DNA from 3 places in the Kitasatospora sp. NPDC059827 genome. Region 1 is predicted to be linked to each of the others. Evidence: riboswitches for the same ligand, from Rfam matches in the RefSeq annotation. Region 1 holds a riboswitch; each other region holds the start of a gene.
The links. A riboswitch is a leader RNA that binds a small molecule or an ion and turns the genes downstream of it on or off. The one in region 1 is predicted to bind cobalamin.
Positions count from the first base shown of each region.

Region 2: it holds a riboswitch for cobalamin, as region 1 does, so the genes downstream of both, ACFV8H_RS09065 (ABC transporter substrate-binding protein) here and metE (5-methyltetrahydropteroyltriglutamate--homocysteine S-methyltransferase) in region 1, are expected to answer to the same signal.
Region 3: it holds a riboswitch for cobalamin, as region 1 does, so the genes downstream of both, ACFV8H_RS25150 (FecCD family ABC transporter permease) here and metE (5-methyltetrahydropteroyltriglutamate--homocysteine S-methyltransferase) in region 1, are expected to answer to the same signal.

Region 1 is NZ_JBHWIV010000004.1:184,555-187,818, forward strand. It holds gene ACFV8H_RS04420 (threonine/serine exporter family protein) at 1-1,272, opposite strand, end outside; cobalamin riboswitch at 1,507-1,676, shown strand; gene metE (5-methyltetrahydropteroyltriglutamate--homocysteine S-methyltransferase) at 1,854-3,264, shown strand, end outside.
Region 2 is NZ_JBHWIV010000010.1:81,086-84,349, forward strand. It holds gene ACFV8H_RS09060 (FecCD family ABC transporter permease) at 1-337, opposite strand, end outside; gene ACFV8H_RS09065 (ABC transporter substrate-binding protein) at 334-1,203, opposite strand; cobalamin riboswitch at 1,427-1,633, opposite strand; gene ACFV8H_RS09070 (hypothetical protein) at 1,739-2,680, opposite strand; gene ACFV8H_RS09075 (hypothetical protein) at 3,144-3,264, opposite strand, start outside.
Region 3 is NZ_JBHWIV010000043.1:52,907-56,170, forward strand. It holds gene ACFV8H_RS25145 (ABC transporter ATP-binding protein) at 1-643, opposite strand, end outside; gene ACFV8H_RS25150 (FecCD family ABC transporter permease) at 640-1,692, opposite strand; cobalamin riboswitch at 1,788-1,933, opposite strand; gene sodN (superoxide dismutase, Ni) at 2,061-2,456, opposite strand; gene sodX (nickel-type superoxide dismutase maturation protease) at 2,633-3,088, shown strand; gene ACFV8H_RS25165 (CGNR zinc finger domain-containing protein) at 3,100-3,264, opposite strand, start outside.

The sequences.
Region 1 (3,264 bases):
GCCGGACAGGCCCACCAGGACGGCGGCCAGGCCGGTGGCCATGATCGGCTCCGCGCCGGCGTCGGCCAGCACGGAGTACGTGGTCCAGCCCGCCGCGCTGTTGACCAGGACGGCCGGCAGGGTGGTCGGCTCGGTGTTGAGCAGCACCGCGAAGGTCAGCGCGAGCAGGACGGCGGCCGCGAGTTGCAGCGGCGGGTTGGAGGTGGCGGCCGGGCCGCTCTGGGCGGCCAGGTCGGCGCCGTTGTTGACCCCGATGTAGAGCACGGTCATCACCCCGACGACCACGCCCGCCAGCAGGTACAGCACCTCCAACAGCCGTGCGGCGGCGGTGAGGTAGAAGCCCGCGAGGCCGTCCTGCACGGCCGCTACCATCGGCCAGCCGGGCAGCAGCGCGTACAGCCCGCCGGTGATCACCACCGAGCCGCGCAGCTGGAGCTGGTTGAAGGACATCAGGATGCCGACCACCGCGGCCGGGGTCGCGGCCGCCGCGAGCCGGTAGAACTCCGGCAGGTCGTGCCGTTCGACCCGGGCGGCCAGCGCGCCGCCCACCATGGTGGTGACCACGGCGCTCACGAACACCAGCCAGGCCCGGGCGTCGGCCCGGCCGCCGACCAGCAGGGTGGCGACGCCGGCCAGCAGGCCGGAGGAGAGCACCAGGACCCAGGCCGGGTAGTGGCGGCAGTGCCGGTGCACGGTGCGCAGCCGCCGGTGGGCGTCGTCCACGGCGAGCCCGCCGGTGGTGATCTCGGTGACCAGCCGGAACAGTGCGGCCAGCCCGGCGTAGTCCCCGGTGGGGCGGCGGACGAAGCGCTCGGCCGTCACCGGCGGGTCGCCGCGGCCGGGCCGGTAGGAGATCGCGACCCGGGTGAAGGCGACCTGGGGGTCGCAGGGGCGGACCCGGTAGGTTCGCGCCACGGCGAGCATCGCCGCCTCGACGTCCTCAGCGGCCTCGCCGCAGGTCAGCATCAACTCGCCCACCAGCAGCGCCAGTCCGAGCACGGCGGCGACCTCGCCGGCCCCCGGCTCGGCCGCACCGTCCTCGTCCTCCTCGCCGTGCCCGGCCGCCGGGTGGGCGGAGTTCGGGGAACGCAGCAGCGGCAGCATCTGCTCCGGCCAGCGGACCGCGCCGCCCGCGGCCCGGGGCGGTCTTCCGGAGACGGGATCGGCCTCCTCGGCCGCGCCCGGTCCGCCCTGCGGCGGCACCCGCGGCCCGTCCGGCCCGGTCGGTCCGTCCGTCTCGGCCCGCGCGCCGCTCTCCTCGTGTTCCGACATCGTCGCTCCCTGGACCACCCCCCAACTCGGCCACTCTCGGCACTCATTCGACTACCCGTCGCCATCGATTCGTGAACGTCGCACTCGGAGCGCGGAAAGATCCGCGCGCCCTGTCCGGCGGCTGACGCCGTCTCATCATGCGGACGGTTGTGCGGTTCTCCGGCCGGAAACCGGCGGGCTGCCCGTAGGGTGGCCGGTGCAGCTGGTTCGCCCCGTCCGCCAGGCGGGGCGTCGTAAGAGGGAACCCGGTGACGCCTTTCAACTGGCCAGTCCGGGACTGCCCCGCAGCGGTGAGTGGGAACGACCGCCGTCATACGCACTGGGCCCGGTTCGGGTCTGGGAAGCGACGGCCAGTAGGTGCCGGTCCTCGACGAGGACGGGCGGGCCCGCGAGTCCGAAGACCTGCCACTGCCCGGGTGCGACCGTTCGCGCCCGGCCATCCGGTGACCTCGAGGGCGGGTCGGCGACCACACCTGGCGGAGCCGTACCCGTGTGCGGGAGCCCGTCCGGTCCGTCGTCCCTTCGCGTCCTCGTCCCCGTCGCCGGGCACTTGAGGAACCAGACTCGCGAAGGAGAGTCCCTTGACCACGAAGTCCGCAGCCGCGGCGACCCTCGCCACCGCCCACGGCTACCCCCGCCAGGGGCGGGGCCGGGAGTTGAAGAAGGCGATCGAGGGGTACTGGAAGGGCGCCGTCACCGCCGAGGTGCTGCTGGCCACCGCCGCCGACCTGCGCCGGGGGAACTGGCAGCAGCTCGCCGACTCCGGCATCGAAGAGGTCCCGACCGGCGACTTCTCGCTCTACGACCACGTACTGGACACCACCGTGGCGGTCGGCGCGATCCCGCCGCGGCACCGGGAGGCGGTCGACGCCGACCCGCTGGACGGCTACTTCGCCATGGCGCGCGGCAACCAGGACGTCGCTCCGCTGGAGATGACCAAGTGGTTCGACACCAACTACCACTACCTCGTCCCGGAGTTGGGGCCGGAAACCGCCTTCGCCGCGAACCCGGCCAAGGCCGTCGCCGAACTCAAGGAGGCCCTCGCGCTCGGGCACGGCGCCCGTCCGGTGCTGGTCGGGCCGGTCAGCTACCTGCTGCTCGCCAAGCCGGCGCCGGGGGTGGCCGCCGACTTCCAGCCGATCACCCTGCTGGACCGGCTGCTGCCCGTCTACGCGGAACTGCTCGCGGCGCTCCGGACCGCCGGCGCGGAGTGGGTGCAGCTGGACGAGCCCGCGCTGGTCCAGGACCGGACCCCGGCCGAACTGAACGCCGCCGCCCGGGCCTACCGCGAGCTGGGCGCGCCGACCGAGCGGCCCAAGCTGCTGGTGGCGAGCTACTTCGACCGCCTCGGCGACGCCCTCGCGGTGCTGGCCAAGGCCCCGGTGGAGGGCCTGGCGCTGGACTTCACCGGACCGGCCGCCGCCAACCTGGCGGACCTCGCCGCCGTCGGCGGGCTGCCCGGCAAGCGCCTGGTCGCCGGGGTGATCGACGGCCGCAACATCTGGATCAACGACCTGGGCGCCTCGCTGGCCACCCTGGCCACCCTGCTCGGGCTCGCCGACCGGGTCGACGTCGCGCCCTCCTGCTCGCTGCTGCACGTGCCGATCGACGCCACCCTCGAACGCGACATCGACCCGCAGATCGCCCGCTGGCTCGCCTTCGCCAAGCAGAAGGCCACCGAGACCGCGCTGCTGGCCCGCGCCCTGCGCGAGGGCACCGGCGCGATCACCGCCGAACTCGCCGCCAACCGCGCCGACCTGGCCTCCCGCGCCACCTCGCTGATCACCCGCGACCCGGCCGTACGCGCCCGCACCGAGGCCGTCACCCCGGGCGACGCCCGGCGCGCCCAGCCCTACCCCGTACGGGCCGCGGCCCAGCGGGCTCGGCTCGCACTGCCACTGCTGCCGACCACCACCATCGGCTCCTTCCCGCAGACCACCGAACTGCGCGTCGCCCGGGCCGACCTGACCGCCGGGCGGATCGATGCCGCCG
Region 2 (3,264 bases), on a different contig from region 1:
AGATCCCGAGCAGGAAGGGATCGGCCAGGTCGTTGCCGGTCAGGGTCTGCAACACCGCGCCGCAGACCGCGAGTCCGGCGCCGGTGGCGGCCGCTCCCAGGACCCGGGGCAGCCGCAGCTGCCAGACGATCCGGTCGTCCAGCAGGGTGACCTGCGGGTCGGCGAGTCCGAGCCGGCGCGTCACGACCTCGACCACCGTCCGGACCGGCTCGTGGTGCGAGCCGACGGCCAGGCCGAGGAGCACGGTGGTCAGCAGCAGGGCCGCACCGACGGCCAGGGCCGCCGTCGCGCGGCCCGGGCCGGCGGGCCGCGCGACGGGGTGGGGTGCCGCGGTCATGAAGCCGGGCGCAGCCCGCTCAGCCTCGCGGAGACCCGGGCGGCGCCGTCGGCGAGCCGCACGCCGGGAGTCGACTCCGAGAACGGCACCACCACGAAGGCCTTGCGCCGCACGGCGCCGAGCTTGCTCAGCACCGGGTCGTGCTCCAGGTAGTCGATCTTGGACTGGGCGGTGTCCCAGCCGGCGTCCGCGAGCACGATCGCGTCCGGGTCGGCCGCGACGACCTTCTCCCAGCTCACGTTCTGCCAGCCGCCGGGAAGGTCCGCGAAGACGTTGCGGGCGCCCACGGCGTCGAGCACCAGCTGGGGGCCGCCGTGGCCGGCGCCGACGGACGGCGACTTGGTGTCCGAGTCGTACCACAGGACCTTCAGGTCCTTGCCCGCGGCCGTCGCCGTGAACCCGGCGAGCTGCTGCTCCTGCTGGCGCTGGATCGCGGTGGCCCGCTCCGGTACACCGAAGACCTTCGCGACGTCGTTCACTTCGCCCCACGCGGCCTGCCACGTCGTCGGCGGCACCTGGTTCTTGTCCGAGCAGCCGAACGGGGACAGGTACGACGCTACGCCCTGGCCGCGCAGTTCCTCCCGGGTGCCCGCGACCTTGTCGGTGAACGCGCTGGCGTAGGAGGCGTACAGGAAGTCGGGGCGGGCGGTGAGGAGCTTCTCCTTCGTCGGGTACTTCGCGGAGAGCACCGGGACGGAGTCGTAGGCCGTCTTCCACTTCTCCGGGACGGTGTCGTCGAGGTAGGCGGTACCGGCCATGCGGGACTGCAGGCCGAGGGCCAGAGCCACCTCGGTGGCCCCCTCGTTGAGCGTCACCAGCCGCTCGGGCGGCGTGCCGACCGTCACGGTGGCCCCGCAGTTGTCCACGCTGACCGGCGCGGCACCTGCGGACGTCCCGCCGGACGGGGCGGGCGCGGGGGCGCCCGTGCAGGCGCCGAGCGTGCCGAGGAACAGGACGGCGGCGACCGCCCGGCCGACACGTATCGGACCTGTGGGACGTACGGGATGTACGGGATGTACGGGATGTGCGGAACAAATGGATCGGAACGGACGCGGCTGACCGCTGGGCACGTGTTCTCCAAAACCCTCGTGGAACATGTCGTGCCGTGGCCGGTCTCCTGGCTTCCGCATCGACGTGCCGCGGCCGACCTTCCCGGACGGCTCCTTCGAGCCCGCCCAGTGGCCCTGACCGCTGGGCGAGCCGGTCAGCGAGGGCCGCGGAACTCCGCGGCAACAGTGGCGAGGGCCGCACCGGACTCAGACCGGTTTCCCGAACACCACGGCGATCGCACGGTATCAGGCGTGGTCAGGGCGGCGGAGTCCGGCTCAGGGTGACGGCCCGACAGCGACGGCCCGCCGCGCGGGGGGCGCGGCGGGCCGGGTTCCTCGGAGCGGGCGGTCGTCAGCCGTGCGTCACGCACTTGTTGGCGCTGTTGGACCACAGGCCCTGGAGGTCGAAGGTGCCGGTGCTCAGGGTGACGTAGGCGTCGAGGTTCTCGCACTCGTCGCCGATCTCACCGCCGCCGCCGTTCCAGCCGATGCTGGGCCAGAAGTCGGTGACCGTCTCCGCGTACTCGTGGGTCTCGGTGGACTCGATGCCGGAGAGCAGCCGGCCGTCGGTGAAGGTGGTGCAGGCGCCCGCCCCGTTGTCCGGGATGTACGGCAGGTTGGTGTACGCCAGGGTGCCGTAGGAGCTGCTGGTCTTGTCGTGCCAGGCGCAGAAGCCGGAGTTGGGGAAGCCGTCCGGGTGGGCGCCGGTGGGGGAGACCACCACGTACTGGGCGTTGAGGTTGGGCGCCTGGGTGGTGTTGCCGAAGTGGGCGGCGGCCTTGCCCGCCTCGGCGGCGATCTGGGCGGCGGTGGCGTTGGCCGGGGTGGCGGCGGCGTTGTCGAACCAGACGCCGGCCAGCGGGGAGGACGCCGGGTGCTGGACATGGGTGCCCTTGGTGCCGCAGGTGGTGGTGCCCCTGGCGACGCCCTCGCAGTACTGGCTGAGGATGGTGCCCCAGGTGTCCTGGCTGCCGTAGAGGCCCTTGAACATGTTCTGCATGTCGGGGGCGACCCCGGCCGGGTCGGAGGACCACTGCGAGCCCCAGAACACCAGGTACACCTTGGGGGTGGGGGAGACCACGCCCTGGGTCGCGGCGGAGCGGACCGACAGGGTGTTGCCGGAGGTCGCGGTCGGGCTCTTGGCGGTGGTGCCGGGGTGGAGCGGCTTGGCCCCGAAGTGGGCGGCGGCCGGGGCGGGTTGGGCCTCGGCGCCGGCGGCCAGGGCGGTGGTGCCGAAGGCGGCCAGGGCCAGCGCCGTGAGGGTGTGGGCGGCGGCCTTGAGGGGGGTGCGCATGCGTCTGCTCCCGGGTGTGAGGGTGTGGGAGGTTCGTCCGTACGGGTCTGCGGGCCGGCCGGCCCGCGGGTCGAGCCCGGACACCACATCAACTCGGCCGTCGGTCCGTCCAGATGGTGGACGCGGGGCGGGGAACCCTTTGCCGTGCTCATACCAAGGCCTTGTCGCGGCAGTGGCGGCAGGGGCGGGGCGGGAGTGGGGCCGGCGGCGGAGGCGGGGGCGGTGCGACCGTAGGTCGGTACACGTCGAAGTTCCCGGACCGGATTACGGTCGGGAACTTCGGCCATTCCCCCGGGATTCACCGGGAGTTCCGCTATTCCAACGTACCGACGGCCTTCGGTGGTTCAATTCCCGGTGCGTTGGGATGCGAACGCCCGTGGACGCTGACGCCCGTGGACGCGGAACAGCCCGCCGGCGGGGCCGGCGGGCTGTGGCGATCGAGTCCGGGTCAGCTAGGCCGAGGTCAGCGCGGCTTCTTGAAACCCAGGGTCGTGGCGTCCTTCTTGGTGTAGATGGTGCCGTCCGTGTCCTTGCTGAAGTCGCCGACCTTGGCGGCCGTGGGCGGGGTGTAGCGCTTGGGCAGC
Region 3 (3,264 bases), on a different contig from region 1:
GGTCGCAGTGGCCCGCCGCCAGGTTGAGGTCGTGCAGGGCGGTGAGCACCGTCGGCCCGGCCTCGCGGGCGAGCGCCAGCACCTCCAACTGGTGGGCGATGTCGAGGTGGTTGGTGGGCTCGTCCAGCACCAGCAGGCGCGGTTCCTGGACGAGGGCGCGGGCGATCAGCACCCGCTGCTTCTCGCCGCCGGACAGGCTCGGGAAGGCGCGTTCGGCGAGGTGGTCGGCCCGGACCCGGCGCAGCGCGGCGGCGCAGCGCTCCCGGTCCCCGGCGGTCGGGCCGGCGGCGAGGCCGCGCCGGTGCGGCAGCCGGCCCATGGCGACCACCTCGGCCACCGTGAACTCGAACTCGGCGGGGTGCTCCTGGGTCAGCGCGGCCACCCGGCGTGCGGTGTCGCGGGCGGTGAGCGCGTGCAGGTCGTCGCCGGCCAGCCGGACGGTCCCGCCGGCCGGGCGCAGCACCCGGTAGACGCAGCGCAGCAGGGTCGACTTGCCGCTGCCGTTCGGGCCGATCAGCCCGATCACCTGCCCGGCGGCGGCCGTCAGGCTCACCTCGTGGACCAGCCGGGCGCCGGCCAGTTCCACCGAGACGCCGTCGACGCGCAGGTCCTCCGCGCCGGTCGAAGGGGTCGGGGCCGTCATCGCCGGCCTCCGAAGGCCTGGCCGCGGCGGCGCATCATCAGCAGGAAGGCGGGCACCCCGAGCACCGCGGTGAACACCCCGACGGGCAGTTCGGCGGGTGCCAGCAGGGTGCGGGAGGCGATGTCCACCCAGACCAGCAGCAGCGCCCCGGCGAGCGGCGCGATCGCCAGCACCCGGCGGTGCCCGGCGCCGACCAGCATCCGGGCCAGGTGCGGCATCAGCAGTCCGACGAAACCGATCGCCCCGCTGACGGCGACCACGGTGCCGGTGACGGCGGCGGTGACCACGAACAGTTCCCGGCGCAGCCGGTCCGGGTCGACGCCGAGCGAGGCGGAGGTCTCGTCGCCCATCGCGAGCGCGTCCAACCGTCCGGCGGCGCAGGCCAGGTAGGCCAGTCCGGCCAGGACGGTGGCGGCCGCGATCGGCACCGAGCCCCAGGTGGCGCCGCCGAGGCTGCCGAGCAGCCACATCATGGCGTCCCGGGCGGCCTCGGCGTGGTCGGCGGAGAAGACCATCAGGGTGGTCAGGGCGGAGAAGCCGTAGGAGAGCGCGGTACCGGTGAGCACCAGCCGCAGCGGGGTGAGCCCGTACGCGGTGCGGGCGGCGAGGTAGACCAGCACCATGGCGAGCAGCGCGGAGCCGAACGCGGAGACCGAGATCGCCCACACCCCGAGCGAGGCGAAGGCGCCGAGCAGCAGGACGGCGTTGGCGCCGACGGCGGCGCCGGAGGAGATGCCCAGGACGAACGGGTCGGCGAGGGCGTTGCGCACCAGGGCCTGGACGGCGACCCCGGTGGCGGCGAGCCCGCCGCCGACCACGGCGGCCAGCAGGGTGCGCGGCAGCCGCAGCTCCCAGACGATCGCGTACGCCGCCGCGTCGCTCGCGTCCAGCCGTCCGCCGGTCAGCCCGGCGCCCAACAGTCGCAGGACGTCCGGGAGTTCGATTCCGGAGGCGCCGAGCGCGACGCCGCAGACCAGGGAGAGCAGCAGGGCGGCGGCGAGGCCGAGGGCGAGCGGGAGGGTCGGTATTCGGCGAACGGGGTCACTCACGGGCGGGCGTGCCTTGCCTCGGGCCGCGGGTGTGCCGGGGCGGGCGCCGGCCGGGGTCGGGCCCGGGCGCCTTCCCCTCGCAGTCCACGGCGAGTTGTCGGGAGTTCAGCGGCCGGGGGCGATCGGGCTGGCCCGGCCCCGGGACCGCGGGCCGTGCTCACCGTTGCGGGTCAGCGCCGGATTCTCACCGGACTTCCCCCTCGGACGCCCTGGCAGCATAACAGCCACTCAGGGTAGGCAACCCTTACCGGGGTCCGTTGCCGGTGTGCGTTCCCGGTGTCCGTTCCCGGGGCGGGGAGGCCCGGGAACGCACGACCGCCCCCGTCCGACGGTGCGGACGGGGGCGGCCGGGTGGCGACGCGTCAGGCTCAGGCCTGCTTGGTCTCCCAGAAGATCTTGTCGACCTCGGCGATCAGGTCCAGCAGGGCCTGGCCGGTGGCCGGGTCGGTGGACGCCTTGGCGGCCGAGGCGGCCTTCAGGGTGTCGTTGATCAGCTGGTGCAGCTGCGGGTACTTCTCGAAGTGCGGGGCCTTGAAGTAGTCGCTCCACAGCACCGAGATGTGGTGCTTGACGGCCTCGGCGCGCTGCTCCTTGATGATGATGGCGCGGGCGCGGAAGTGCGGGTCCTCGTTGGCCTGGTACTTCTCCTGGGTGGCCTTGACCGACTCGGCCTCCAGCTTGGCCTGGGCGGGGTCGTAGACACCGCACGGCAGGTCGCAGTGGGCGTGAGCAGTGGCACGCGGTGCAAACAGACGAGAGAACATGGGAGTCCTTCCTTAGATCGTCTTCCCGCGCCCGAGATTACCCTTCCGGCCTCCGGGTTTCGCGGCCGGGCGGTGGGCCTAGGGCGAAAGACGGACCCGGAACCGGGGTAATCCGGACATCGAACGGATGACGGTCCGTACGGCAGACTGGGGCGGTCGGTCCGGGAGGAGGAGCCATGGCGCGGAGCACGGAGCCGCAGGGCGGCGGGCAGGGCGGCGGGCAGGGCGGCGCGGTGCCGTTCGGACTGGTCGACGTGACGGGCCCGTCGATGGTCCCGACCCTGCGCGAGGGCGACCGGCTGCTGGTCCGCTACGGGGCGCCGATCCGGCCCGGCGCGGTGGTGCTGTTCCGGCACCCGTTCCAGCAGGACCTGCTGGTGGTGAAGCGGGCCGCCGAGCGCCGCCCGAAGGGCTGGTGGCTGCTGTCCGACAACCGTCCGGTGGACAGCGACAGCCGCAGCTACGGCCCGGTCCCGGACGAGCTGGTGCTCGGCCGGGTGCTGCTGCGGCTGCGGCCGAGCCCCGCCTGGCTGGCGCCGGGCCGCGGGCTGGAGCGGTTGCTGCTCGGCCCCCGGCTGGCCCGGGTGCCGGGCCTGGCCCGGCGGTTCGGGGTCTTCGTCGACGAGCTCTGAGCCCCGGCCGGCTACTGCCCGGTGCCCAGCGCGGCCTCGGCCTCCAGCCGCTTGCGGGCCCGGTACGCGGCGACGTTGGCGCGGGTCGCGCAGCGGTCGGAGCAGTAGCGGCGGGAGCGGTTGGTCGAGGTGTCCAGGTAGGCGTTGCGGCACGGCGCGGCCTGGCAGATGCCGAG